4 regions of the Rhizobium sp. SRI_017 genome follow, and region 4 is predicted to be linked to each of the others. Evidence: predicted binding sites of a transcription regulator. Region 4 holds the regulator's gene; each other region holds the start of a gene.
The links. The regulator PhoB, encoded in region 4, activates phosphate uptake and scavenging genes when phosphate is short. The targets are predictions, from matches to a motif close to TGTCATNNANCTGTCAT.

Region 1: AC2YI2_RS27620 (alkaline phosphatase D family protein) is a predicted target of PhoB. The motif match lies at 1,428-1,444, and genes of this name have one in related genera.
Region 2: AC2YI2_RS28920 (alkaline phosphatase) is a predicted target of PhoB. The motif match lies at 5,001-5,017, and genes of this name have one in related genera.
Region 3: ppk2 (polyphosphate kinase 2) is a predicted target of PhoB. The motif match lies at 1,329-1,345, and genes of this name have one in related genera.

Annotation. Positions count from the first base shown of each region.
Region 1 is NZ_JBYCZP010000016.1:118,898-126,115, reverse strand. It holds gene AC2YI2_RS27620 (alkaline phosphatase D family protein) at 1-1,334, opposite strand, end outside; gene AC2YI2_RS27615 (GNAT family N-acetyltransferase) at 1,520-2,038, opposite strand; gene AC2YI2_RS27610 (M3 family metallopeptidase) at 2,057-4,117, opposite strand; gene AC2YI2_RS27605 (TetR/AcrR family transcriptional regulator) at 4,229-4,801, opposite strand; gene AC2YI2_RS27600 (FAD-dependent oxidoreductase) at 4,885-6,066, shown strand; gene AC2YI2_RS27595 (MarR family winged helix-turn-helix transcriptional regulator) at 6,151-6,645, shown strand; gene AC2YI2_RS27590 (multidrug effflux MFS transporter) at 6,657-7,218, shown strand, end outside.
Region 2 is NZ_JBYCZP010000018.1:100,565-107,782, reverse strand. It holds gene AC2YI2_RS28940 (ABC transporter substrate-binding protein) at 1-529, opposite strand, end outside; gene AC2YI2_RS28935 (ABC transporter permease) at 700-1,947, opposite strand; gene AC2YI2_RS28930 (ABC transporter ATP-binding protein) at 1,944-2,633, opposite strand; gene AC2YI2_RS28925 (hypothetical protein) at 2,639-3,109, opposite strand; gene AC2YI2_RS28920 (alkaline phosphatase) at 3,188-4,945, opposite strand; gene AC2YI2_RS28915 (TRAP transporter large permease) at 5,171-6,451, opposite strand; gene AC2YI2_RS28910 (TRAP transporter small permease) at 6,451-6,972, opposite strand; gene AC2YI2_RS28905 (TRAP transporter substrate-binding protein) at 7,055-7,218, opposite strand, start outside.
Region 3 is NZ_JBYCZP010000002.1:862-8,079, forward strand. It holds gene AC2YI2_RS04775 (M10 family metallopeptidase) at 1-533, opposite strand, end outside; gene AC2YI2_RS04780 (antibiotic biosynthesis monooxygenase) at 973-1,269, shown strand; gene ppk2 (polyphosphate kinase 2) at 1,387-2,301, shown strand; gene AC2YI2_RS04790 (AraC family transcriptional regulator) at 2,445-3,308, shown strand; gene AC2YI2_RS04795 (DUF1801 domain-containing protein) at 3,323-3,736, shown strand; gene AC2YI2_RS04800 (glutamine synthetase beta-grasp domain-containing protein) at 3,809-4,849, opposite strand; gene AC2YI2_RS04805 (DUF2735 domain-containing protein) at 5,178-5,363, shown strand; gene AC2YI2_RS04810 (error-prone DNA polymerase) at 5,382-7,218, opposite strand, start outside.
Region 4 is NZ_JBYCZP010000019.1:20,852-28,069, reverse strand. It holds gene pstC (phosphate ABC transporter permease subunit PstC) at 1-828, shown strand, start outside; gene pstA (phosphate ABC transporter permease PstA) at 825-2,147, shown strand; gene pstB (phosphate ABC transporter ATP-binding protein PstB) at 2,160-2,978, shown strand; gene phoU (phosphate signaling complex protein PhoU) at 3,029-3,742, shown strand; gene phoB (phosphate regulon transcriptional regulator PhoB) at 3,763-4,446, shown strand; gene AC2YI2_RS29210 (hypothetical protein) at 4,515-5,837, opposite strand; gene AC2YI2_RS29205 (NAD(P)H-dependent flavin oxidoreductase) at 6,052-7,011, shown strand; tRNA gene AC2YI2_RS29200 (tRNA-Thr) at 7,148-7,218, shown strand, end outside.

The sequences.
Region 1 (7,218 bases), on a different contig from region 4:
TCCCAGAAGGGATCGAAGTCCTGGAACTGGGCCTTGTCGGGGTTGTAGTAGTGCGCGGCGGTATAGTGCACGTCGGCGGTCAGCCAGACCGTGTTCTTGATGCCCGAAGTCTTGATGAACCGGAGCAGGTCGGCGATTTCGAGCTCGCGGCCGCTGGCCGGACCCTGATCGCCGTTGGCGATGGCTTCTGCGCCCTTCTTTTCCTTGAAATTGTCCCAGACGATGATGCCGATCGGCATGTCGCAGGCCAGGATCTTCCAGGTGGCGCGCGAATTGGCGAGTTCCCGCTTGAGCCAGCGGAGCTGTTCGGCGCCGATGATGCGCGAGGTGTCGTCGAGCACGGTTTCCGTGGAATCGCCGTTCGGGCCGCGATAGGAGCGGAGGTCGATGAAGAACACGTCCATCATCGGGCCATAGGAGATCTTGCGGTAGATGCGGCCAGGCTCGGCCGGCGTGTAGCGGATCGGCGTCATTTCGTGGAAGGCGCGGGCGGCGCGGGCCGAGAGCAGCGCGACCGACTTTTCGGTATAGCGGTCATCGGCCATCAGGTTTTTGGAGGCAGACCAGTTGTTGGTGACCTCGTGGTCGTCCCACTGGAAGAAGGTCGGACAGACGGCGTTGAGCGCGCGGACATGCTCGTCCATCATGTTGTATTTCCACTGGCCGCGATATTCGGCGAGCGTTTCGGCGACCTTGCGCTTCTCGTCGATCACGACCTTGTTGACCCACTTGGTACCGTCGGGCAGCTCGACGCTGTCCTTCAAGGGGCCGTCGGCATAGATGGTGTCGCCGGAATGCAGAAAGAAGTCCGGCTGGTGCCCGGCGATCGTGCCGTAGCACTTCATGCCGACCTCATCGATGCCCCAGCCCTGGCCCGCCGTGTCGCCCGACCAGGCGAAGCGAATGTTGCGGCGGGAGGCAGGACCGGTGCGGAAGCGGCCGGTGACCGGCTGCGACATGACATTGATGTCGGAGAGGTCGGCGGCGGTGAAGCGGTAGAAGATGTCCTGGTCTGCCGGCAGGTTTTCGACCAGGCGCTTGACGGCGAAATCGCTCTCGGGAAGGGCGTCCATCGGCGAAAGACGGATCGGGTCCTTGAAGCTCTCGGCGGTCGAGACTTCCATGAAGATGCGCGACGGGCGGTCGACGCGCGTCCAGATCATGCCGGAGGAGGCATCGACATCGCCGGACTGTACGCCGTGGGTGAAGGCCGGCGCATTGGCGGCGCGGGCGTAGAAGGGCACGGCAAGGCCTGAGGTGGCCGCGAGGAGGCCAGTGGCAGCCGTGCCTTTCAGCAGGCCGCGGCGGGAAAATGTGGTGGTGATCCTGGACATGAATCTCTCCTTGATTCCGCGAGCGAGGTTCGCTCGCGGGCGGTACCAAACAGCCGTTTTATGTCAGGGGGGTTATGCTGGCGTGACGTTTCGATGATGCTTCGGTGACGGGTCAGCGATGTCGGAATGCCCAGCGCGACCGCCATGCCGATAGGACCAGGCCGAAGAGATTCCCTGCCCGGCCGTTAGGCGAGCCGTTCAAACAGGGTCACGGCGCTTCCGTGATAATCGGCCACGGTGACCTCATTGAAGCCGAGCTTCGTTGCGACGCGGCGCGAGGCTTCATTTGCGGGATCGATGATGCAGGTCATGCGGCGGCCGGGAAATGCGTTGTCCGCCCAGCCGACGAGTGCCTGCATCGCTTCGAAGCCATAGCCGCGGCCATGCGCCGAGGGCGTGAGACCCCAGCCGGCTTCGAGAGTTCCCTCGATCGACGGCGTTATCTCCCGCCGCATGTCGTGGAAGCCAGCCTCGCCGATGAAGCGCCCCGTCTCCCGCTCTTCGATGGCGAGAAAGCCGAAACCCATATGTTGCCAGTGACCCGGATGCCGGAGAAAGCGCGACCAGGACGCCTCGCGCGTGAAAGGCGTGCCGGTGATGAAGCGCACGACATCAGGGTCGGCCCACATGGCTACATAGGCATCGAAATCAGCAAGTGCATGGGCTCGGATGATAAGGCGGGGCGTCTCGATAACTGGAATCATGCGGGTGTGTGGCGACCCTCAGGCCGCCAGACCTTTCTTCTTCAGCATTGCCTCGGGGCTCGGCAGCTTGCCGCGGAAAGCCTTGTATGCATCCTCGGGATCGACCGAGCCTCCGACCGAATAGATGTTTTCCTTCAAGCGGTTTGCTGTTTCGGCGTTGAAGGCATTGCCGGTTTCCATGAAGGCCTCGAACGCGTCCGCATCGAGCACTTCCGACCACATGTAGGAATAGTAGCCGGCCGAATAACCGTCGCCCGAGAAGACGTGGGAGAAATGCGGCGTACGGTGGCGCATGACGATCGACGATGGCATGCCGATCTCGGCCAGCACTTCCGCTGTCAGCACCATCGGGTCACCGCCAGGCGGCCGTGTGTGGAAGGCCATGTCGACGAGCGCGGACGAGGTGAACTCCACCGTGTTGAAGCCGGCATTGAAGGTGCGGGCGGCAAGAACCTTTTCCAGGAGCTCTTCGGGCATCGGCGCGCCGGTCTCGTAATGCAGGGCATACTCCTTGAGGATTTCAGGCACTGTAAGCCAATGCTCATAGAGCTGCGAGGGCAGTTCGACGAAGTCGCGCGACACGCCGGTACCGGCGACCGATGGATAGGTGACATCGGACAGCATGCCGTGCAGGCCATGGCCGAATTCATGGAACAGCGTGCGGGCATCGTCGATCGAGAGCAGCGCCGGCTTGCCTTCGGCGGGTTTGGCGAAGTTGCAGACATTGTAGATGATCGGGATCTCGCCCTTCGCGCCGTTCTTGAGCGGCAGCTTGTGCTGGCTCTGGAAAGAGCTCATCCAGGCGCCGGAGCGCTTCGATGGCCGGGCGAAATAATCGCCCATGAAGAGCGCGATCAGATCGTCTTTCGCGTCGAGGATTTCATAGACCCGGACATCGGGATGATAACCGGCGACGTCCGTGCGGCGCACCGCCTTGATGGAGAAGAGCCTGCCCGCGACATCAAAGCAGGCATCGATGATCTTTTCGAGCTGGAGATAGGGCTTCAGCTCGCTTTCCGAGAAATTGTACGTGCTGGCGCGCAGCTTCTCGGCATAGTGCCGCCAGTCCCAGGGCTGGACGCCATGGTTCTTGCCTTCGCCGGCGATGACGCGGGCGAGATCGGCCTCCTCTTCCAGCGCTCGCAGGCGGGCCTTCTCCCAGACCTGCATCAGGAGCCCGTTCACATTCTCGGCGGTCTTGGCCATGGTGTTGTCGAGCTTCAGCGCTGCATAATGCGGATAGCCGAGCAGCGAGGCTTTCTCCGCGCGGAGCGCAACCGTTTCGGCGATGATTTCCCTGTTATCCGTCGGACCGGGATTTTCGCCGCGGGCGATCCAGGCATTGAAAGCCTGCTCGCGAAGATCGCGACGGTCCGAGAAGGTCAGGAACGGCTCGATGATCGAGCGCGAGAGCGTGACGGCATATTTGCCGGTCTCGCCGCGAGCGGTGGCGGCACCTGCCATGGCATCGCGCAGAAAGTCGGGCAGGCCGGCGAGTTCTTCCTCGGTCGAAAGCAGCAGGAACCAGTTCTTCTCGTCGGCCAGGATGTTCTGGCCGAAATTGGTGCCGAGGCTCGAAAGCTTCTCGTTGATCGCTGCAAGGCGCTGCTGCTGATCCTTTGGCAGTTTGGCGCCGGACTTGACGAAGCCCTTCCAGTGGCGTTCGAGAACGCGCTTCTCCTCGGTGGTCAGGCCGAGGCTCTCACGGGCCTCCCACAGCGTATCGATGCGTTTGAAGAGTGGCTCATTCTGACCGATCCTTGAATAATGCCGCGACATGACCGGCGAGATCTCGCGTTCGAGATGCTGGATCGTGTCGTTGGTGTCGGAGCCGGCCTTGTTCCAGAACAGCGAGGAAACGCGGGAAAGTTCGTCGCCGGCGATTTCGAGCGCGGTGATCGTGTTGGCGAAAGTCGGCGCCTCGGGATTGTTGGCGATCTCTTCGATTTCAGCATTGTGCGCGGCCAGCGCGTGGTCGAAAGCGGCCTTGAAATCCTCGTCGTGGACGGCTGCAAAACGGGGCAGGCCATGCGGTCCGTCCCAGGTGAAGATGGCCGGATTGATTTGGGTCTCGGTCATGGGATCTCCTTTGGCGGCCCTGGTCATCAGGATTGGGGGAATCAGAATTCTCGATCGCAATATAGGGAGCGCGCGCTGCAAAGCACACCCGCTGGGCGATTTTCGGCGCAATCACCTCTCGCCCGTCAGGTAGGCCTGGATGGTGGCGCCGATGTCTCGAATGATCCGCTCGCGTGAAAGCCCGACGACCGGCGCAAACTTCATGACATAGCGACCGAAGGCGAGCCCGATGAGCTGGCTTGCGACCAGACCCGCGCGATTGCGCGCATCCGCGGGGTCGCCAATGCTGGTCAGCATCGGCAGTACCTGTCCGGAAAAAACCTCCTGTATCTTCTGGGCGGCAAAGTCGTTCGACGACGCCGAGCGGATCATGACGACCAGCCCCGGCACGGCATTCTCGCCTTCCCAGATGTTGAGGAAATGCGTGACAAGCGCCTCGCCGATCCTGTCCCGATCGATATCGGCCGGGTTGGGCAGCCGGAGATCGAACTCGGCGATACGGCCAAAGAGTTCTTCCTTGCTGTGGAAATAGCGGATCACCATGGCCGGATCAATCGAGGCCGCGGCGGCAATGTCCCGGATCGTGGTCCGTTCATAGCCCTCCTTGGCAAAGATCTGGCGTGCCGCCTCGAGGATGGTCGATCGGGTGCGATCCGACTTGGTCTGCTTCTTTGTTTCAGCCATGCGACATGAATGCCAACGCTTGTTGACAAATGCAAGTGGCCGTAATAAATATCAACACACGTTGACAAACTGGAGTGAAGTTCATGCTTCCTGAACAGACCGGAATCCTCATCGTCGGTGCGGGTCCCACCGGCCTTGCCCTTGCCATCACTTTGCAGCAGGCAGGCGTCGACTACCTTCTGATCGACAAGCTGGCCGCGGGTCTCAACACCTCCCGGGCTGCGGTTATCCACGCGCACACACTGGAGATGCTCGAGCCGCTGGGGGTCGTTGAAGACCTGGAGCAGCGTGGCCGCCAGCTTCAGCATTTCTCAGTGCGCGACGGCGATCGCGCGCTGCTCCGCCTGACATTCGACAAGCTGCCGACGCGCTTCAACCACATCCTGATGATACCGCAGCAGGAAACCGAGGCCGTTCTCGCCGATCGGCTCGCCAGCCTTGGCGGCCGCGTCCATCGGGGCGTCTCGGCTCTCTCGGTGCGGGAGGCGGCAGCAGGCTACGAAGCGCGGCTCGAAAGCGCTGATGGCGAGCACCTGGTTCGCGCCGACTATGTCGTCGCCGGCGATGGAATGCACAGCGTTGTACGCGACAGCGCCGGCATCGGCTTCGAGGGCGACAGCTATGCCGATTCCTTCGTGCTTGCCGACGTGACGATGAACTGGCAGACCGACCGCGACGAGGTCGCCTTCTATCTCTCGCCGGAAGGGCCGGTCGTGGTGGCACCTCTGCCGCATGGCCACTTCCGCGTGGTCGCGACAGTCGAGAATGCCCCCGAGAAGCCGGATGCCGCGCTGATCGAGAGGATCATGAACACGCGCGGCCCGAAGAGCCAGAGGATCCGCGTCGGCGAGGTGTTCTGGAGTTCGCGGTTCCGGCTACATCACCGCGTTGCCTCCGCCTATCGCCAGGGCAACGTCTTCCTGATGGGCGACGCCGCGCATGTGCATAGCCCAGCCGGTGGCCAGGGCATGAATACCGGCCTTGTCGATGCTGTGATCCTCGGGCGGCTGCTGGTCGGCGTGTTGAAGCAGGGCCGGCCGGCCAGCGATCTCGATCAGTACGAGACCCTTCGTCGTCCGGCGGCCCAGAAGGTCCTGGCGCTCGCGGACCGACTGACGAAGGTGGCGCTTGTTCACGGCTTCTGGGGCAAGCTGCTGCGTTCCGCGATTTTCGGCGTGCTGAACCTGTCCACAGCGTTCAAGCGCAAAGTCCAGCTGAGTCTTTCGGGCCTCGATCGCCGTGAATATGTCGAGCTTCCAAGGTGACTGGGCGGAAGAATCCGGCGCCGTCGGCTTGCACTTTTGCGTCAGATATAATAAGGCATCCTTATTATCAAGGATACCTATTTCATGCCTCTCAAGACCGATCCGGATTCTCTCGGTTTTCTGCTGAACGACACCTCCCGGCTCATGCGCCAGAGTTTCGAGCGCCGCATTGCCGGTATTGGCCTGCAGATCACGCCCGGCGAAGCGCGCGCCCTCATCTATGTCGCTGCCAATGAAGGCGCGCGCCAGAGCGTGATCGCCGATCGCATGGGCGTCGAACCGATGACTGTCTGCGGCTATATCGACCGGCTGGAGAAGATCGGATTGGTGAGCCGCCAGCCTGATCCATCCGACCGGCGGGCGAAGAACTTGCGTACCACCGAGGCCGCCGACGCGATGATCACGACCATCCGCGCCGAAGCGAAGATCGTCGTCGAGCAGGCGCAAGCCGGGCTTGATGCTGCGACGCGTTCGACGCTGACTTTGGCTCTCAAGCAGGTGCGTGGCAATCTTCTCGATATCACAGGAGAGAAGGTGGAGATCCAGCCACTTTCGCCTGTCGCCAAGGTGCAGGCATGACGGCTGGCCGGATGAGTGAAACGCGCACCAGCATTATCGGTGCATTCCTCGTTGCCCTCGGGCCTATCTCGATGGCGCTCTACACGCCAGCCATGCCCGAACTTGTGCATGCCTTCCTCACCAGCGAGGCGATGATCAAGCTCACGTTGTCGCTCTATTTCGGCGGCTTTGCCGTAGCACAGCTGGTTTCCGGCACACTGTCCGATGCCTTCGGGCGCCGGCCGGTGACCATCGGCTTTATGGCGATCTACTTGATCGGCAGCCTGCTTTCGGCGTTTGCGCCAACGGTGGAAGTGTTGATAGTAGGCCGCCTTGTCCAAGGTATCGGGGCCTCTGCCGGCATGACGGTCGCCCGCGCCATCGTGCGCGACCAGTTCACCGGCAATCAGTCGGCCTCGATCATGAACCTCATGGGCATGATGCTAGCGGTCGGCCCGGGGCTGTCGCCAACGATCGGCAGCATTGCTCTCGGAGTCTTCGGCTGGCAGTCGATCTTCTTCATCATGGTGGCGTTTTCGATTGCCGCCTGCATCATGGTCGTCTTCGCCATGGAAGAGACCACCGTGCCCGACC
Region 2 (7,218 bases), on a different contig from region 4:
TGGCTTCCTTGAGGCCGATCACGACGGTGTCACCGTCCACCTTCATGGAGGCGATGCCGGTCATCAGGCCGAGCGCGCCGGACTTCGATTTCTCGTCGGAATGACGCTCGAGCGTCGCCAGCACGTCCGCGGGGGTCACGTCCTTGCCGTTGTGGAAGGTCACGCCCTTGCGGATCTTGAATGTCCAGGTCTTAGCATCCGGCGACGAACCAAACTCCTCGGCCACGCGCGGCACGAGTTCGCCGGTGGGCGACAGCGTCACCAGGCCATCGCCGAACTGCCAGCCGACCATGGCTGGAACCTGGCTCTGCCAGGTTGCGGGGTCGAGGCTGTCGGTCGAGGTGCCGCCTTGCATACCGGCCTTGAGTGTGCCGCCCTTTACCGGACCTGCGGCCTTGACGGCCGTGGCGATCAGGCCGTTCGCCATCGTGGCGCTGACGCCGAGTGCAGCCGCACGGCCAAGAAAATCACGCCGGCTCAATTTGCCCAAAGCCACGCGCTTGCTCAGGAAATCCAGTTCATTACTCATATTAGTTTCCCCTGTTTTTGACCCCGGTCCGCTCCGGCCGCGATCTCTCGACAATGACCACAATATCAAGTCGCGTCAATTTTTGACGCTGTGCAAAACACGCCATCTATCGTTTCAGGAGCGAAGCTTGCGAAAAAGATCGACGCGGCAATTGTGTGAAATGGCATCACTCATCCTCTGAGTGCGGAGGCGGGCGATTGGCGATAAGCAAGCATGGCCGGAACTGTGCTGATGACGGCCCCAAAACCCAGCAAGATCACCGCAAGGCCAATGTCCTCGCGAAGGAAGCCAACAGGCATCGCGACGCCGCTGCCATCGGCCACCAGGCCCGATATCGCCAGCGCCGCCGCATAGCCCAGCCCGAAGCCCGCAAAAGCACCGAGCGCAACCAGCACGAAGAGCTCGAACCAGACGATGGCGAACAAGGCACCGCGTGGCGCCCCGAAGGCGCGAAGCGCGCCGATCTGCCTGCGCCTCTGGCCGACATGCATCACAGTCACCAGCAGAAGCGATGCCGCCACCAGGATCTGCGATCCGATCGCGATCGCAAACAGCACGCGTTTTGCGTCTCCCAGCGTCGCGTAAAGCCGGGTCATAACCTCGGCGGGAAAGACTGCCAGCGTCGCGCCCTTGCGGTATTCCTGCCGCAGCTTGTAGGCATCGGCGATCGTCTTCGGCTTGACGAGAATGGCCGGCAGGCCGGGGACGTCGTCCTGCCAATGCTCGTCGACAGGCGCATCCGCGTGAGCCTCTGCGTCATGCTCCGCCTCTTCCGCCGCCTGATCATGCCCCTCTTCGTGACTCCCTTCATGCTTGCCCAGCCCGTGGATGTGCCAGACCGCCTGGATCGGCACGAGAATGGCACGGTCCCAGGCAGTCCCGGTCGGCTTCAGCCTTCCCACGACACGATAGGCGAGCTCGGTATGGGTATGCCCACCCTCCTCGACATTGCCATGCATCGGCTTGATCTCGTCGCCGATTGTGAGCTCGACACTCGCGCCGATCACGGCCTCGCCTTCCCGTGCGAAGACCTTGCCCTCGGCGAGTCCATCGCCGAAATTCACGACCAGCGCCGATGCCGTACCGACCACGGGATAGCCGACATAGCTGTCGCCGAAGCCGACCGGGGCGACCCAGGCGACGCGCGGATCGACCGACAGCTTGTGCAGCACCGAACCATCCACCAGCGGCAACGGCGACGGCTGGAGGAAGACGGAGGACAGCACGAGCTGGTTCTCGCTGCCGGCGGCGCCGATCACCAAATCGAACCTGTCGGCCGCCCGCGCGCTGCCGAGGCGGAGCGCCCGCTCCTGCAAGGTCACCGCGACCCCGAGCGCCACCGCGAGCGCGACGATCAGAACCAGGACGGCCGATCCGAGCCAGAATTTCTTGAGATCGGCAAGTATGAAGCCGATCATGCGGCCGACTCCAGTGCATCGACATCGCCGGTCACCCGGCCCATGCTGAGGACGATGTGGCGAGGCAAGCGCTCGATCATGCGGGCATCATGGGACACGACGATCAGCGTGCTGTTCTCCTGCTGGGCCAGCTCAATCAGTAGCTTGCCGACCGCTTCACCGCTCTCGATGTCGAGGCTCGCCGTCGGCTCGTCGGCGACGATCACGCCGGGCCGACGCAACAGGGCCCGCGCCACCGCAACGCGCTGCATCTCACCCCGAGACATGGTCTCGACCCTCTGGCCCGGGCGGGAAAGACCGGTGCGCTCCAGAAGTTCGTGGGCCCGAGATCGAAGCTCCGACATCATCGCCCCGGCGAGCCGCGCCGGCAGCAGAATGTTGTCGAGTGCCGTGAGGCCCGGGAAGAGGTGGAACTCCTGCATGACCAGGCCGACATTCGCCCCGCGCCAGCGATCGCGCCGGCTTTCGGACAGTTTGGCGATGTCGACTTCGCTCCAGCGGATCTCACCGCCGCTGGCGCGTTCCAGGCCGGTGATCAGATTGACGAAGGTGCTCTTGCCCGAACCGGATGCGCCGGTAATCGCCAGATGCTGGCCGGCTCGCACGGTGAGCTTGTCCACGGTCAGCACCGGCGCCGCCAGACCCGGATACGACATGCTGACCTCGGCGAGGCTGAGTGACAGCATTGCGGTCAGGCGACCCGGTAGCTTGCGCCGCGCAGGCGCAGGCGGCTGAGGAAACCAGTCTCGGGATCGGCCCATGAGCCCACTTCCAGCGTGCCGGCGACGTCGATGCGCGTGCCGGGCTGCACGAAGGTCTGCTTCTCGTCGAGATAGATCACGACGATATTGTCCGGCCAGTCGGAATCGGTCGAGCAGAAGGGGCAGATCGACATCGGGATTTCGGTCAGCACGAAGAACGCGGCCTCGGCCTTCAGCGGCGGCGCCATGAAGCCGCTCATCTCGACTTGCTGCCCCGCAAGCGTCTTGACCTTCTCGGAATATTCGAGCCCGAGTACGCTGATCTTGCCGTACAGATCGTCGAAACTGAGCGCAGTGACCGCTGCCGCGGACGGTCGCGCCAACGCAACGAGCGGGGAAAGGCCGATCATGCCGAGCAGGGACCGACGGCTGAATTTGGAGCGATCGAGGACTTTGGGCATGGGATCCGTTCTCCTTGGCTAAAGAAACAGACATTCCGGGCGACGCGCCGCCGCCCGGAATTCAAACCTCGAGCAAGCTTAGTTCGTCGGTGTGCCGAGTGCCATCACATCGACGAGCACGCGATAGACGTCGCTCTGCTCCATATAGCCCTTGAAGCCGTCGGCACCGGGGCCGGTTGCCTGCAGAACCACATCGTCAACGGTATGAACGGCCGAGTCGCTCTCCTTCGGCAGGTTGCCGACACGCAGGACGGCACCGGGGACGTCCTTGTAGGCCGGGTTGGCCTCATACTCGTCCTTGTCGTTCTTGATGGCCGGCTCGAACGGGCCGTCCATCTTCGGGCGGAAGGTCTCGTAATAGTCGGGGGAGTTCGATGCGAACACGGCGAGACGACGCGTTACGTCGACCTTGTCCGGGTAGCCGTCGCCATTCTTGTCCTCATAGTTCGGGAAGCCGGCACCGGCATAGACGCCGACCTTCGCGCGCATGTCGTCGCCCGGCTTTTCATCGTCGATCGTGCCGATGATGGAGAGGCCATGCGTGTGGTCGCCGGTGACGACGATCAGCGTGTCTGGATGGGTCTTGGCGAATTCGCGGGCCATTCCGATGACCTGGTCGAATTCGATGGTGTCATAAATGGCGCGATCCCAGTCCATCGGATGGGACATCTTGTCGACCGAGGCAGCCTCGACCATCAGGAAGAATCCATCAGGATTCTTCGAGAGTTCGTCGAGCGCGACCTTGGTCATGTCCTTCAGGCCCGGCTGGTTCGGGAACTTGTCGACGGAGCCCTTCTTGAGGAATTCGCGGTCGAGCGTCACGTCCATGTTGCCGGTGTGGAACAGGCCGAGGATCTTGCCGGTATTGGTCTTGGAAGCAGCTTCGAGCTCGGTCTTGTCGGTCGCCAGCGCATAGCCGGCATCCTTGAACAGCTTGATATAGTCCTTGTCGTCCTTGCGCTTGGAGCCTGGAATGTCCTTGCCGAGGAAGTAGGCCGAACCGCCGCCGAGGATCACGTCCGGCTTGGTGTCGAGGAACATGCCGACGATCTCGGCCTTGTCGCCGCGCTTGCGGGTGTGGGCGATCACGGCCGCGGGCGTCGCGTCTTCGATCTCGGCGTTGGAGACGACGCCGATCGACTTCTTCGAGCTGCGGCGGATGGCTTCCGCGATGGTCTCGACGCGCGGATCGTCGAGGGTGTTCGGGGTGCGGTCGGCATAGACGCCGAGCGAGTTGATCGCACTCTTGTGGCCGGTCATGTAGGCCGACATCGTATTGGCGGAGTCGGTGGCGATCGAGTCGGTTGCCGACGTGCCGATGAAGGCGCGCAGTTCGATGTCGTCTAGGTTGAGGCGGCCATTGGCCTTGCCTTCGGTCATGCCCTTGGACATGAGGCGGGCACCGGTGCGGTGGGCGACGGAGAGGCCGTCGGCGATCAGGAAGATCACATTCTTGGCCTTGGGCGTCGTTCCCGAGGTGGTGTAAACATCCCAGGTTACGGCTTTGGTCTGGCCGGCAGCGGTGACTTCGACCGTGTATTGGCCACCGCTCATGATCTTGGCGGCACGCAGGATGACCGCCGAGCCGAGGCTCTTGTCGTCCTTGCCCTTCTCGTCGGCAATGAATTCGTAATCGGCGCCGAGCACCGACTTGGCATCCTGGCCGTTGATTGTGACCTTGACGTCTTCAGGCTTGACGACGCCGTCGAGCTCGACCTTGAAATCGAAAGGCGAGCCGGCAAGGATCGTCGCACGATCCAGCGGGAAGACCGTCGTGGCCTGGGCAGCACCGGCCAACATGGTGGCGGCGGTGAGGGCGAAAATAAACTTACGCATGGGGGACCTCGCGCGATTAGGAATTCACGTTACGGCCCGTCCTTAGCGAGCCGCCATGACACATGCGTGACAGAGATACGACATTCGCAACGCAGGCTGGAAGCCTGCACGTCATTGCCGCAGCAATCCGGGATCGCCTTGCAAGCGCCCTTTCCCTATACACGCAAAACCCCGGAAATTCCGGGGTTCCGCAATAGGCAGAGCGGTCTCGTACGGCCGACGCGGCTACTTGAACACGCCAGGCAGCCAGAGCGAAAGCGCGGGAATATAGGTCACCAGGAGCAGCACCGCGATCGACGCCCCGAAAAACGGCCAGATCGTCTTCATCGCCTCTCGTATCGTGATCTTGCCCACCGCGCAGCCAACGAAAAGTACGGTTCCTACCGGCGGCGTGTTGAGCCCGATGCCGGCATTGAGGATCATGATCACGCCGAAATGAACGGGATCGATGCCGAAGGCCTTCACGACCGGCAGCAGTACAGGCGTGGCGATGATGACCAGCGGGGCCATGTCCATGAACGTGCCGAGCAGCAGCAGCACAATGTTGATCATCAGCAGCACAATGATCGGATTGTCGGACACTGCACCGATGGCGGCGACCATATAGGTCTGCACCTGGAGGAAGGCCATGAGCCAGCCGAAGGATGCGGCCGTGCCGATGACCAGAAGCACCATCGCCGTGGTCCGCACCGCGCCCAGCACGGCCTCGATGAATCCCTGCCAGTTGAGCTCTCGATAGACGAGCAGCGCCACAAGGAGTGCATAGAGCACCGCGATGCACGAACTCTCCGTTGCCGTGAACACACCCGAGCGCACGCCGCCGAAAATGATCCCGATCAGCAACAAGCCGGGAATCGAGGCGATCAAGTACCAGCCCAGCAGGCGGAAGCCGGGGAAAGGCTCGGACGGATATCCCTTGCGGCGGGCCACGACATAGGCCGTCACCATCAAGGCCACCGCAAGCAGCAGGCCCGGAATGATGCCGGCGGTGAAGAGATCGGCAACGCTGACCGTACCCCCGGCCGCGATCGAATAGAGGATCATGTTGTGCGACGGCGGAATCAATAGCGCGATGATGGCCGCATTAACGGTGACATTGACCGCATAGGACCGGTCATAGCCCCGCGCCGCCATCTGCGGGATCATCAGCCCGCCAACGGCCGAGGCATCGGCCACGGCCGAGCCGGAAATGCCGCCGAACAGCGTGGCGGCCACGACATTGACCTGGCCGAGACCACCGCGCAGATGCCCGACAAGCCCGGAAGCGAAGCGGATCAGCCGCTCGGCAATGCCGCCGCGCACCATCAGGTCGCCGGCGAAGATGAAGAACGGGATCGCCATCATGGCGAAGACATTCATGCCGGAATTCATCTGCTGGAAGACGACAACCGGCGGCAGTCCCATGTAAAGCACGGTCGCCACCGAGGCGATGCCGAGGCAGAAGGCGATCGGCATGCCGATCAGCATGAAGAAGGTGAAGGCGCCGAAGAGCACGACATAGGCCATCACGCGACCTCCTGGATGATGACATCGGCCGCGATGCGCCGGTCGAGCGCCACATCGATGAAGCGTTCGAGTGAAAAGAGCGTGATGAGGATGCCGCCGCCGATCATCGGGAAGAAATCTACGCCGCCTGGCCAGCCGAGCACGGGAATGGGTGCGCTCCATGTGCCGGCTGCAAGCAGGATCGAATACCAGGTCATGGCGATGCCGAAGAGCACGATGAAGCCGAGGCTGGTCAGATCCATGAGCTTCTGGACGGGTTCGGGCATTATGTAACGCACGATGTCGAGCCCGAGATGCACGCTTTCGCGCACGCCCACCGCGGCACCGAACAGGATGAACCACAGCATGAGATGCAGCGACAACGGCTCCGACCATGTCGGCGTGTCGTTGAGCACACGGCGGCCGAAGATTTGCCAGCCGATGATCACCGTCATCACGACCATGCCGAAGCCGGCGACATAGAGTGCCGCATTGCTGACCTGGTTGAGTACCGGCCGGACGCCCCGCATGAAGCCCAACATTTCTCGATTTCCTCCGGGTAATTTTTCCGAGCAAGCGGAAAATGACGGGAGCCGGCGGAAATCGCCGGCTCCCGGATCGCGCTTATTGAACGGCCTGGACTCGCTCGAGCAGGTCCTTCTGCTTGGGATCGGTGATGAACTTGTCGTAGACCGGCTTCATCGCGTCGGAGAATTCCTTCTTGTCGACAGTCATGATCTTGTTGCCGGCGGCGCGCACTTTCTCTTCGGACGCCTTTTCGCGGGCGA
Region 3 (7,218 bases), on a different contig from region 4:
TCCCAGTCAAAGGGAATGGTCCCAAAATTCGCTTCCGGCTGATGGCCGTGTTTCAATCCAAGGGCATGGCCGAGTTCGTGGAGCATCGTCGCTCCGGCAAATGTGCCGGCGACAGGATTGCGGTAATTCTCCTGGATCCCGAACCAGACGTCGCCGCCTCTCGAGTCGTTGGACGGATAAAATCCCCAGGCGGTCGGCGTCTGGTGGCTGGTTTCCGCCAGACGGAGCTCCGCCGATTTGTCCGATCCCTTGGAGATATCGAGGTTGGTGAAACCCTCCACCGAAAATCCATCATTGGCCGCGCTCCCGAAGCCCTTGTCGAGCGCGAACATCGCCATCTCTCGCTGGGCGCTGGAGACGGAATTAAAGCCGTGGTCCGGATAGCCGTTATAACTGTAGCTCTTGGCGTTGGTCGGAAACGCATATTCGACGGAATTCTGGGACCAGGCAAAACCGCTCAGAACGCCATCAACAAAAGCACTGCCGGAACTGAAGATGTTTGCTACACCCCTGGAAGTTGCATTGGCCAGCATGATGTTTCCCCTCCAGTTTTGCTTGATTTGCCTTTCAGGCACATAGTATAAACAAATACTAAAATGTCAATATTCTACGCCGGATACTAGCGGTAGGGTATTCAAGAACGTGTGTATCGTTCATCAAAGATGTGATGTCCGCGTTGCCCGATGGATGTTATTCTTACGATAGGAACCGGATCGCCTCGTCGCTCAGGATCTCAATACCACCAACGGCAATCATCGCGCGATGCCGGCGAGCGGCCCCGTTTCTCGGACAATATCGTGTTGATGGGGCAGACTTTGACTCTTATTCCGCTCGCCTATTTTAGCTTCCGTGTATTCCTCGGCTATGCTAGCCTTGATGCTATCAGAGGAGCGGACAGGGATTGGTTCGGCCAACTGCCCGCCTCGCGCAAATTTCAGCATTCCAATCACTTGTTCACGCGGGGAGGCAGTCATGGTCGCGTTCAATGTCGTGCGTTTCAAGGTCAAGGCGGGAATGGAGGATGCATTCCTTGATGCGCATCGTGGTATCGGCGAGAGCTGGGCCGGCTTGCGTCATGCCAACATCGTCAAGACCGGCGAGGGACGCTACTGCCTCATCGCGGAATGGGAGAGCATGGAGGCGCTGGCGGGCAGCCGATCGCAGATGATCGCCACGCTCGACAGTTTCCGCGCGACGCTCGAGGATCTCGGCGGTGGGCTAGGCGTCACGGATGCAGTCGCTGGAGCGGTCGTTCTGTCCGCCAAGTAGGACGCGCGGCCGGCTTGGAGCAACCACCGGAGCGGCCGGTTTCCCAACTGTCTCGCAACTGTCACAAACCTGTCGCAGAGACCTGCTTCTTTGCGCCCCAATGACAGGGAGTCGGCCATGACCATCGACCATCGCGAACAGCTCGAGCGCATCAAGGCGGAGATCGCCGACAGTTTCGACGAGGAACTGGAGATGCAGTTGGAGGAAGACCGGCTCGACGAACTTGTCGTCGAAGGCATGAGCGGGCCCGCGGCCGATACGCTGGATCGCAAGATCTATTTCCGCGAGCTCTTCCGCCTGCAGCACGAACTGGTCAAGCTGCAGGACTGGGTGCAGTACCAGAAGCTGAAGGTCGTCGTGATCTTCGAGGGCCGCGATTCCGCCGGCAAGGGCGGTGCGATCAAGCGAGTGACGCAGCGGCTCAATCCGCGTGTTTGCCGCGTCGTGGCGCTGCCGGCGCCGACCGAGCGCGAGCGCAGCCAGTGGTATTTCCAGCGCTATACCGCCCATCTGCCGACCGCCGGCGAAATGGTACTTTTCGACCGCAGCTGGTATAACCGTGCCGGCGTCGAGCGCGTGATGGGTTTCTGCACACCCGACGAGCTGGAAGAGTTCTTCCGCTCGGTACCGGAATTCGAGCGCATGCTCGTCCGCTCTGGCATCATCCTGATCAAGTACTGGTTCTCGATCACCGACGAGGAGCAGGAGTTCCGCTTTCGCATGCGCATCCACGATCCGCTCAAGCAGTGGAAGCTCTCGCCGATGGACCTGGAAAGCCGCGTCCATTGGGAGGACTACACCAAGGCCAAAGAAGAGATGCTGGCCCGCACGCACACGGCCGAAACCCCGTGGTGGGTCGTGGAGGCGGTGGACAAGAAGCGGGCGCGTCTCAACTGCATTGCCCATCTGCTGGCGCAGATTCCCTATAGCGACGTGCCCAAGCCGTCGATCGAACTGCCTGAGCGGGTGCGGCACGCGGACTATCGTCGCTCCGAGGTGCCGGATGAGCTCTATGTGCCCGAGGTCTACTGAGCGCGTGGCACCATAACGTCAATCGAGAGGCGGCCCGCATGATGCGGGCCGCCGCCGTTTTTGGCCGGAGCCGGGCCTGAAGTCAGCAATATCTGTCAGTCGGCGGCATGCCATGTTGTCTTTCATCGAAAGGGAGACGACAAATGCTCATGAAGACCGACAACACCAGGAACAGCTATGCGGCCCGTATCGGCCGGGTGGTGGACTATCTCCACGATCATCTCGAGGAGGAGCTCAATCTCGATCTGCTGGCCGATATCGCGGCCATGTCGCGCTGGCATTGGCACCGGGTCTATACGGCCATGCAGGGCGAGACTGTTGCTGCGACCGTCCGGCGACTGAGGCTCAGCCGCGCGGCCGACCGGCTTGCCAATTCCGAGGCCGATATCGGCGAGATCGCCCGGCGCGCCGGCTATACGACAGCTGAGGCCTTCGGCCGGGCCTTCAAGCAGTCCTACGGCTTGACCCCGGGCGCCTATCGCGAGGGCGGCAGCCATGCGCTCTTCAAGGCGGCCAACCGGGCGAGCGATGCGACCGGTTTCCCGGTTGAGATCGTGACGCTGCCGGCGATACACTGTGCGTCCCTGCCGCACAAAGGCAGCTATATGCTGATCAGTCGCGCCTTCGAGCGGCTCTTCGCCGCCGCCGGTCCGGCCGGCCTGGTGACGCGCCAGTCGCGGATGATCGGCGTCTATTATGACGACCCCGATGCCGTCGATACCGATGAACTGCGCTCGGCTGCCTGCATTGCCATGGCCGAAGGCGTGGCGTTGCCGTCCGGGCTTGAGGTCGTCGATACCAGGGGCGGAGCCTTTGCGAAGCTTTCATACAAAGGGCCCTATGCGGACATGCGCGACGCCTATCGCTGGCTGATGGGCGTCTGGCTGCCGGCATCAGGCCATGAGGCCGCCGACGGGCCGATGCTGGAGGAATATCTCAACAGCCCGGCCGACACCGCGCCCCCGGACCTGCGCACCGACATCCACCTGCCGATCGAGGCCATGTGACCTGAGGGGCCAAGATGCAGCCGATGCCGCGGGATGTGCAAGCCGCATTCGATGCCTTTCCGCCAGAGGTGCGGCATCGGCTCGCCGAGATCCGGGCGATGATTTTCGACATTGCCGCTGCGGATCCGTGCATCGGCGCCATCACCGAAACGCTGAAATGGGGCGAGCCGGCCTATCTGACCGAAGCCACCGGGAGCGGCAGCACGATCCGCCTCGGCTGGTCGCGTCAGCCGCCAGGTCGCGCCGCGCTCTATTTCATCTGCCGCACGACGCTGGTCGATGAATTCCGCGAGCCGTTCGGGGATGACTTCCAGTTTGAGGGCACGCGCGCCGTACTCCTGCCGGTCAGCGGCGGCATGGCACGTGCACCGCTCGAAATGATGCTTTCGCGAGCGCTGACCTATCACTTGCGGCCGCGTGGCGTCTGAAGGGGGGCGTCTCAGGCATCGCCCAGACGCAATCGTGGCGCGGACATGAATGACCGCGCCACGATGATCTGATTAAGCGGCGGCCGAAGCGGAACCGGCCAGCGGGACTTCCGCGATCGTCTTCAGGACCTGGGAAGCGATCTGGTAGGGGTCGCCCTGGGAGTTCGGGCGGCGATCTTCCAGATAGCCCTTGTAGTCATTCTTGATGAACGAGTGCGGAACGCGGATCGAGGCACCGCGGTCGGCCACGCCATAGGAAAACTTGTTCCACGGAGCGGTTTCGTGCTTGCCGGTCAGGCGCAGATGGTTGTCCGGACCGTATACGTCGATATGGTCCTTCCAGTTCTTTTCGAACGCAGCCATCAGTGCTTCGAAATAGGCTTTGCCGCCGACTTCGCGCATGTACTTGGTCGAGAAATTGCAGTGCATGCCCGAACCGTTCCAGTCGGTGTCGCCGAGCGGCTTGCAGTGATATTCGATGTCGATGCCGTATTTTTCCGTCAGGCGCTGCAGCAGGTAACGAGCCATCCAGATTTCGTCGGCGGCCTTCTTGGAGCCCTTGCCGAACACCTGGAATTCCCACTGGCCCTTGGCCACTTCGGCATTGATGCCTTCGTGGTTGATGCCGGCTTCGAGGCAGAGGTCGAGATGCTCTTCGACGATCTCGCGGGCGATATCGCCTACGTTCGAATAGCCGACGCCGGTGTAGTAGGGGCCCTGCGGAGCGGGGTAGCCATGCTCGGGGAAGCCGAGCGGGCGGCCGTCCTTGTAGAAGAAATATTCCTGCTCGAAGCCGAACCAGGTGCCCTCGTCATCGAGGATCGTCGCACGAGCGTTGGAGGCGTGCGGGGTGACGCCATCGGGCATCATGACTTCGCACATCACGAGCACGCCGTTGGTGCGGGCCGGATCCGGATACAGCGCGACGGGCTTGAGTACACAATCGGAGCTGCGGCCTTCGGCCTGCATGGTCGACGAGCCGTCGAAGCCCCAGAACGGGAGCTGCTCGAGCGTCGGGAAGGCTTCGAATTCCTTGACCTGCGTCTTGCCGCGCAGGTTCGGTACCGGGGTATAGCCATCGAGCCAGATGTACTCGAGCTTGTATTTCGTCATTTCAGACCTCTCATAGGTATAGCGGAGCCTCCCTGGCTCCCCGAACTTCTGGCTACCGGCACAGCCGGTCGCCATGGGCCGCACATGGAGATGCATGTGGCGTGCCAACCGACCGCAGTGCGGCATTCTGTCCATCATTTTTGCTCTGTTGCGTGATTTCGAGGCATTTTCACAGAGTGCCCTGCCGGATTGCAAACGCTGGAAGCATGAGCGTGCAAAAATACTGCCTATATTTTAATCAGTGTGAATTTTTTTTGTGCAATGTGGAACGAGATCGTGTATAAGGAATTCAGGACAGACTCTTATTGACGACTGGAGTAATTTCGAAATGCGGCTGAACGAGAAGCGCGAGAGCGCCCAGATCATACAATTCCCCTTGAATAGACGGTTCGAAACTCATCGGCCGGATGTGGCGCAGGTTGTCGATCCGCGCGTCGCTGCGGCCCTCGACCCGGCCTGGTATCACATGGAAGCCATCGATGCGCCGGCTCCGGCCATCCCGCCAAAGCACTGAAAACAAAGCGCTTCCACCTTAGTGGAAGTTTCGGCCCTTGGGCATGACTCCGGCTGCGGGCTTGTAGCTCAGATTGTGCCTGACATTGCGCGGATGAGAGCGGCTGTCCGCCTCGACCGGTCTGCGGACCTCGTCGGCATTGGTGGCCGTGATGTCGAACTCGGTGCCTGAGAGCTTTGCGAGCATCGGGCTATAGTCGTAAAGCCTGTTGGCGATGACGTGAATCACCCCGCTCTCCTTCTGAACAATTCCATCGACCGCGCAGAGCCGGCTTCCCAACACCTCCGCCCTGAACCTCTCGAAAACCTTCGGCCAGACGATCACATTGGCGATATGGGTCTCGTCCTGCAGCGTCATGAAGATGACGCCCGAGGCCGTGCCGGGCCGTTGCCGAACGAGCGTTAGGCCCGCGACCCTGACCTTGCTGCCATTCCTGATATCGTCATCGGCAAGGCGGGCAGACGGCAATACCCGCTCTGCCTCGAGCCAGGGGCGCAGCAAGGCGGCGGGATGCCCCTTCAACGACAGGCCGAGCGTGCGGTAATCCTCGACGATATGTTCACCCATGATCATCGGTGGCAGGCGAAAATCCGGTTCGAGATTGTGCGCCTTGCGGATCGAAAAGAGCGGCAGATCTTCCTGCCCGCCAACCCGGTTCAGGCCCCGCGCAGCCCAGAGTGCATCCCGCCTCTCAAGACCGAGCGAACGAAAACAATCCGCATCCGCGAGCCGCTCGATCGTCGAAGGCTCGAGCCCGCCGCGCAGCCATACGTCGCGGACTGAATCGTAGCCGGCACCACGGCTGGCGACGAAGGCCTTGATCTCCTCCTCACGCAATCCCTTGATCTGCCTGAAGCCGAGCCGGAGGGCATGATCGGATTGGAGCATATAGGTCATTGCGGCATTGCGCGGATGAAGATGCTCGGCGGCGACCGGCCCGCGCTCCAGTCCGTTGTCCCAGTCGGAATGGTTGATATCGGGCGGGCGGGCCTCGACGCCATGTTCGACCGCATCGCGGACGATTTCCGAGGGGGCGTAGAAACCCATCGGCTGGGAATTGAGCAGGGCGGCCGCGAAAATGTCCGGATAATGGCATTTCAGCCAGGATGAGGCATAGACGAGAAGCGCGAAGCTCGCGGCATGGCTTTCAGGGAATCCATATTCGCCAAAACCCTCGATCTGCTTGAAGCATTGCTGGGCGAATTCGAGTTCATAGTCATTGTCCAGCATGCCCTGGATGAATTTCTCCTTGAGAGTGTGAATGATCCCGGTCCGGCGGAATGTCGCCATGGCGCGCCTGAGGCGATCTGCTTCCGGCGCGCTGAACCCGGCTGCGACAATGGCGATCTGCATGGCCTGTTCCTGGAAGAGCGGGATGCCCAGCGTTCGCTCGAGCACGCCCTTGAGGGCCTCCTTGGGATAGACGACCTGTTCGATACCCTGCCGGCGCTTGAGATAGGGATGCACCATGCCGCCCTGGATCGGGCCAGGCCGAACGATGGCGACCTCGATGACGAGATCGTAGAATTCCCTCGGCTTCAGCCTCGGGAGCATAGACATTTGCGCCCGGCTTTCGACCTGGAAGACGCCGATCGAATCCGCGCGGCAGAGCATGCCGTAGACGGCGGGATCCTCCTTGGGCAGGCTTGCAAGGGTCAGCGGCTTCCGTTCGGGACTCCAGTCGGGATAGGCCGCATCGACCATGTCGAAAGCCTTCTTCAGGCAGGTCAGCATGCCGAGCGCCAGCATGTCGACCTTGAGGATTTCGAGAACCTGCAGGTCGTCCTTGTTCCATTCGACGACGATGCGGTCGTCCATACGGGCGTTCTGGATCGGCACGATCTCGTCGAGATTG
Region 4 (7,218 bases):
ACGGTCCGGTTCTTCGGCCAGGTCTCGCCGGTCAACTTCTTCTTCGGAACGGTTTGGGACCCGCGCTTCTCGACGGAGGGCAACTCCGCCGGTCAATTCGGCCTGATCCCTCTGCTGCTCGGCACGATGTATATCGCCCTCGTTGCAATGCTGATTGCTGTTCCGATCGGTCTTTTTGCGGCCATCTACATGGCCGAATACGCCTCCAGGCGGGTCCGCTCGATCGTCAAGCCGCTGCTTGAAATCCTCGCCGGCATCCCGACCATCGTCTACGGCTTCTTCGCGCTGATCACGATCGGACCGTTCTTCCGGGACTTCTCGGCGGGCCTGTGGGGCGCGCTGTCGGGCAACTACACCAACTTCATCGAAGCGCAGAGCGTCCTGACAGCAGGCTTCGTGATGAGCATCCGCCTCATCCCCTTCGTCTCCTCGCTGTCGGACGACATCATCACCGCGGTGCCGCGGGCGATGCGCGACGGTTCGCTCGGCCTTGGCGCCACGCGGTCCGAAACCATGAAGCGGGTCATCCTGCCCGCCGCCCTGCCGGGCATCATGGGTGCGCTGCTGCTCACCGGCTCGCGGGCCATCGGCGAAACCATGATTGTGGTTCTCGCGGCCGGCGTTGCTGCCAACCTGCAGTTCTCGCCCTTCGAGCCGATGACCACCATCACCGTCAAGATCGTCAACCAGTTGACCGGCGACCTTGAATTCAACTCCCCGCAGACGCTCGTCGCCTTCGCGCTCGGCATCACGCTCTTCGTGCTGACGCTCGCCATGAATGTCTACGCCCTCTACATCGTCCGCAAGTACCGGGAGCAGTACGAATGACCGACGCTGTCCTTAATCCCACAGCCTCTTCGCCCACGTCCGCTACTGGCTCTCGCGATATCGGCATCAAGGGCCGCCGCGCCGCAGAGAAGCGGTTCCGCATGTATGGTGCGGCGGCCATCATCATCGGGCTCGCCTTCCTCGTGCTGCTGCTGGTCTCGATCTTCTCCAAGGGCTATACCGCCTTCTTCCAGACGATGATCACAGTTCCAGTCGAGTTCTCGGAAAAGATCATCGACCCCTTGAACAAGCGCGCCACCGACCCCAAGGTGCTGGTGACGGCGAACTATCCGAATCTTGCGCGCGACGCCGTCGCCAAGATCGTCGGCATCGATCCGAAGAATCGTCCGGAGATCGCCAAGCTCAAGGGCTTCGTTTCCGACGGCGTGCGTGCCCAGTTGCGTGATTTGGTGATCGCCAATCCTGATATCATCGGCAAGACGATCCCAGTCACCTTCCTGGCCTCGGCCAATATCGACTCCGCCTTCAAGGGTCAGATCGACCTGACCGTGCCTGAAAGCGACCGCAAGATCTCCGACACGCAAGTTCAGATCATGAACAAGCTCTCTGACGCCGGCGCGCTCCGCGAGCATTTCAATCCGGCTTTCTTCACGGCTGGCGCATCGAGCCGCCCGGAAGCGGCGGGTCTCGGCGTCGCCATTCTCGGCTCGATCTATACAATGCTGATCGTGCTGGCGCTGGCGCTTCCGATCGGTGTCTGTGCGTCGATCTATCTCGAGGAATTCGCACCGAAGAACCGCTGGACCGACCTGATCGAGGTCAACATCAACAACCTCGCCGCCGTTCCATCCATCGTCTATGGTCTGCTCGGCCTTTCAATCTTCATCAACTTCATCGGCATGCCGCGCTCCGCATCCATCGTCGGCGGCCTCGTGCTGGCTCTGATGACGCTGCCGACGATCATCATCGCAACCCGCGCTGCCCTCAAGGCCGTGCCGCCGTCGATCCGCGCGGCTGCCCTCGGCCTCGGCGCCTCGAAGATGCAGACCGTGACCCATCACGTCCTGCCGCTCGCCATGCCGGGAATCCTGACCGGTACGATCATCGGCCTGGCGAACGCGCTCGGCGAAACCGCGCCGCTGCTGCTTATCGGCATGGTGGCCTTCGTCGTCGACTACCCGACGACGCCGTTCGAACCTGCGACGGCCCTGCCGGTGCAGATCTACATGTGGGCGAATGAGGCCGAACGCGCCTTCGTCGAACGCACCTCAGGCGCGATCATCGTGCTGCTCATCTTTCTCATCATCATGAACCTCGCCGCAATCCTGTTGCGCCGGCGTTTCGAACGCCGCTGGTAAGGAGTTTCCATCATGAATATGCTTACGGATATTGAAGTCGAAAAGGCTGTTGGCAAGACCATGGCGACTGAACAGAACTACAAGATGATCGGCAAGGACGTGTCGGTTTACTACAGCGAGAAGCGTGCGCTGTACGACGTCAACCTGAACGTTCGCCAGAACACGGTGACCGCGCTCATCGGCCCGTCAGGCTGCGGCAAGTCGACGTTCCTGCGCTGCCTCAACCGCATGAACGATACGATCGAAGGCTGCCGCGTCACCGGCAGCATCACGCTCGACGGCGGCGACGTCTATCGCCCGTCGCTTGACGTCGTGGAACTTCGCGCCCGCGTCGGCATGGTGTTCCAGAAGCCGAACCCGTTCCCGAAGTCGATCTACGAGAATGTCTCCTACGGCCCGCGCATCCACGGCCTCGCCAAGAACAAGGCGCAGATCGACGAGATCGTCGAGAAGAGCCTGCAGCGCGCCGGTCTCTGGAACGAAGTCAAGGATCGCCTGCACGAGCCCGGTACCGGCCTGTCCGGTGGTCAGCAGCAGCGTCTGTGCATTGCCCGCGCCGTCGCCGTCAGCCCGGAAGTCATCCTGATGGACGAGCCCTGCTCGGCGCTCGACCCGATCGCGACCGCCAAGGTCGAGGAGCTCATCCACGAACTGCGCGAAAACTTCACCATCGTCATCGTCACCCACTCGATGCAGCAGGCGGCGCGCGTGTCCCAGCGGACCGCCATGTTCCACCTCGGCTATCTCGTGGAAGAGAACGACACCGACAAGATCTTCACCAATCCGGACGACCAGCGCACCCAGGACTACATCATGGGTCGCTTCGGCTGATCCCAGCCGACGAAGCCCTTAGACGTATCCCGACAGTATGAGGTACTGACATGTCCACCGCACATATCTATTCCGTCTTCGACGACGAACTGAAGACGCTCGCCCGCCGCATCGCCGAAATGGGCGGCATGGTCGAGCAGATGGTTTCCGACGCGATTCACGCACTCGTGACTTCCGATGCAGCACTTGCCCAGCGCGTGATTTCGGAAGACACGATCGTGGATGCCACCGAGCGCGAGATCGGCGACAAGGCCATCCTGATGATCGCCAAGCGCCAGCCCGTTGCCTCGGACCTCCGCGAAATCATCGGCTCGATCCGTATCGCCTCGGACCTCGAGCGAGTCGGCGACCTCGGCAAGTCAACCGCCAAGCGCGTGATTGCAGTCCAGACGACGGGCATCCCCCGTCCGCTCGCCCGCGGCATCGAGCATCTCTCCGAACTGGCGCTCTCCCAACTCAAAGACGTACTCGACGTCTACTCGACGCGCTCTCCTGAGAAGGCGGAGCAGATCCGCGCCCGCGACGAAGAGATCGACGCGATGTACACGTCGCTGTTCCGCGAGCTGCTCACCTACATGATGGAAGACCCGCGCAACATCACGCCCTGCACGCATCTCTTGTTCTGCGCCAAGAACATCGAGCGCATCGGCGACCATGCGACCAACATCGCCGAGACCATCTACTACATGTCGACCGGCGAGCAGCCGGCCGGCGAACGGCCGAAGGACGACAATACCGCGTCCGTCGTCCAGCCCGCTGAATAGCGGCCTACAGGATAGTATCGATGCAGCCGAGAATCATGGTGGTGGAAGACGAGGAAGCGCTGGGTACTTTGCTCAGCTACAACCTCGAAGCGGAAGGCTATGACGTCGAGGTGATAGGCCGCGGCGACGAGGCCGATATCCGGCTCCAGGAACGGGTGCCGGACCTGCTGGTGCTCGACTGGATGCTGCCTGGCGTGTCCGGCATCGAGCTCTGCCGGCGGCTCAGGATGCGGCCGCAGACCGAACGCCTGCCGGTCATCATGCTGACCGCCCGCGGCGAGGAGAGCGAGCGCGTGCGCGGCCTCTCCACCGGCGCCGACGACTATGTCGTCAAGCCGTTCTCGACGCCGGAGCTGATGGCCCGCGTCAAGGCCATGCTCCGCCGCGTGCGTCCCAGCGCGATCTCGTCGGTGCTGAAATGCGGCGATGTCGAGCTCGACCGCGAGACCTATCGCGTCCATCGCCGGTCGCGCGAGATCCGGCTCGGACCGACCGAGTTCAAGCTGCTCGAGTTCTTCATGTCTTCGCCCGGCCGCGTCTTCTCACGCTCACAGCTGCTCGACGGCGTCTGGGGCCACGACATCTATGTCGACGAACGCACCGTGGACGTCCATGTCGGCCGCCTGCGCAAGGCGCTCAACATTTCCAACATGCCCGACATCATCCGCACCGTGCGCGGCGCGGGCTATGCGATGGAAGTCTGACGGGAAGTTTTGAAAGAGAAACGGCCCGCTTCCAGTCAGGAGGCGGGCCGTTTTCCGTTCCGGAGCGGTCAGGAGCCCGGCAGGACGCGGATGCCGTAGAGGCGGATCGAACTGCCCTCGCCCGTGAGATCGCTGTTGATGACGATATGGCCAGAGGAGCTCGGACTCATCTTGCCGTCGAATTTCACCTGGATGAGTTCGTCGGCACGCTCGTTGGTGACCGTATAGCGATGGCGGCCGCAGTCGCCCAGAGTCTTGAATTCGCACTGAATGTAGATCTGGGCCGGCTTGTCGCTATTGGACTTGACGGTGATCGCGATGGTCGAGGTCTTGCCAGCCAAATCCTGTAGAAGCCCGGCCGGCACCTCGACCAGCACGTCGCCGTCCTGATCAGGTGCATTCGAGGTTATGACCGTGGCAAGCCCGTCGCTGTCGCGATGCTCCGTGATGGCCGCCTTCGCGCGTGGCTTGGCTGCATCGGCATTGGTGCCCGGCTTGAAGATATCAATCCAGTCGCCGGAAAAGCCGCGCAGCGTATCGAGCCGCGCTTCCTCTTGCGCCGGGTCCGTCTTCTCGGAACGCAGTGCATCGGGCACGAGGTTGAAGTCGCCGCCGCCCTTCATGGCCGCCTCGATCATGCCGGTGTCATAGACCCACCAGACGCCCCCGCCGATGATACCGAGGAGGAAAAGATAGACAAAGGTCGAAGCGAGGAATGAAGCGAAGCTGCGGCGGCGCTTCGTCGTCGGTGCGATGGCCTCGGCAGCCTTGTCGTCCCATTCGGCGGCCTGTGGCTGCGCTGCCGGCGCAGAAGACTGCGCCTCGCGCGTTGCCGTCAGCCCGGTGAGATAGTCGTCAATGTCAGGTTCGTTGCCGCGCACATTGGCTGCAGGCCGGCTCTGGGCGGCGAACTCCGCCATGGGTTCCACGCGTTCTGTGGCGCGTTCACCCTGCGCCGGCTCTGACTGTCGAACATGCTCGATGGCGGGCGCGGATGTCGGAAGCTCATCCTCGAATTCTGCGTCAAGCGGTTCAGAGCCTGGTAGCGGCGTGGGTTGATGGCTGCGGCTCGGCGGCTCGACCGGCCACGAATGTGGCTGCTGTGCCTCGACGACGGGCTCAGGCTCTTCCTCGGGTTCGCGCTCCAGCGCCACGCGCTCGAACTGTGCGATCGAGCGCAGACGCGACAGCTCCTCGTCCTCGATCTCGCGGATCGTGACCTCGAGCCGCTGGCGCTGGCGCTCGACGACAGTCATGTCTGATATCTCCTGCTTGCGCAGGCCGACATCGAGCGCATTGCGGGCGGACTGGTAGATCCGGGCGCGGATATCGGGATCCGAACGCTCGGCGCGCTCCAGCGCATTCCTGATCGCCTGTTCCAGTCCGCTCAACCCGATATTCCCTATTGCGCGGCGCGCATGCGCCGATTCATTCTCCGGTAACCATTCGCTTCGGCCTTGGCAAGCGGGACGGCACGCGGCAACCGATACGTCCGCAGGCACTGCGCGCAAATCGTGGCAAGTTTCCGGTGGATAGAAAATTCAACCTTGAACAATCCCGGGGTTTCGGCTTAGCTGCGCACCTATTCGAACGATGGAAATGCCGATGGCGCTGCCGCCTATTCTCAGAGACAATCTTCGTCTGCCGGTCGTGGCAGCGCCGCTGTTCATCATCTCCCATCCGGCGCTGGTCATAGCCCAGTGCAAGGCGGGCGTCGTCGGCTCCTTCCCGGCACTCAACGCGCGGCCCGAGGCCCAACTCGACGAATGGCTGGCCGAAATCACCGAGACGCTGGCCGCCCATAATGCGGCCCATCCGGAGGCGCCGGCGGCACCCTTCGCCGTCAACCAGATCGTCCACCAGTCCAACAAGCGGCTGGAGCACGACCTGACCATGTGCGTCAAATACAAGGTGCCGATCGTGATTTCCTCGCTCGGAGCGGTGCCTGAAGTCAACCAGGCGATCCATTCCTATGGCGGGACCGTGCTGCATGACGTGATCAACAACCGCCATGCCAATTCGGCGATCCGCAAGGGTGCCGATGGCCTGATCGCGGTTGCCACCGGTGCCGGCGGCCATGCCGGCACGCTCTCGCCTTTCGCGCTGATCCAGGAGATCCGCGAATGGTTCGACGGCCCGCTGCTGCTATCGGGCGCCATCGCCAATGGCGGCGCGATCCTCGCAGCCCAGGCCATGGGCGCCGACCTCGCTTATATCGGCACCCCCTTCATCGCCACCGAAGAAGCCCGCGCGACCGACGAATACAAGCAGATGATCGTCGAATCGAACGCCGCCGATATCGTCTATTCCAACTATTTCACCGGCATTCACGGCAATTATCTCAAGGGCTCGATCCGCGCCGTGGGCATGGATCCGGACAACCTGCCGGCCGCCGATCCCTCCAAGATGGATTTCGAGAAGGCAACCGCTGGACCCAAGGCCTGGAAGGAGATCTGGGGCTCCGGCCAGGGGATCAGTGCCGTAAAGGCCGTGGTCCCAACCCGGACGCTGGTCGAGCGGCTGGATGCCGAGTACAGGGCAGCCAAGGCCCGCATCTGCGGCTGAGGCACGCTCACCACAGCCAATTGGCGAGGCCAATCGCCCCAGCGCGATTTTCCTTCCCGCCCACCTTGCATTCTCGGCCGGTTGGCGCTATCAGCCGTCTCGATCGCGCTTCCGGTCCGGCTGGAAGGATCGATAAGCCGCTTTAGCTCAGGTGGTAGAGCACATCATTCGTAATGATGGGGTCACAGGTTCGAGTCCTGTAAGCGG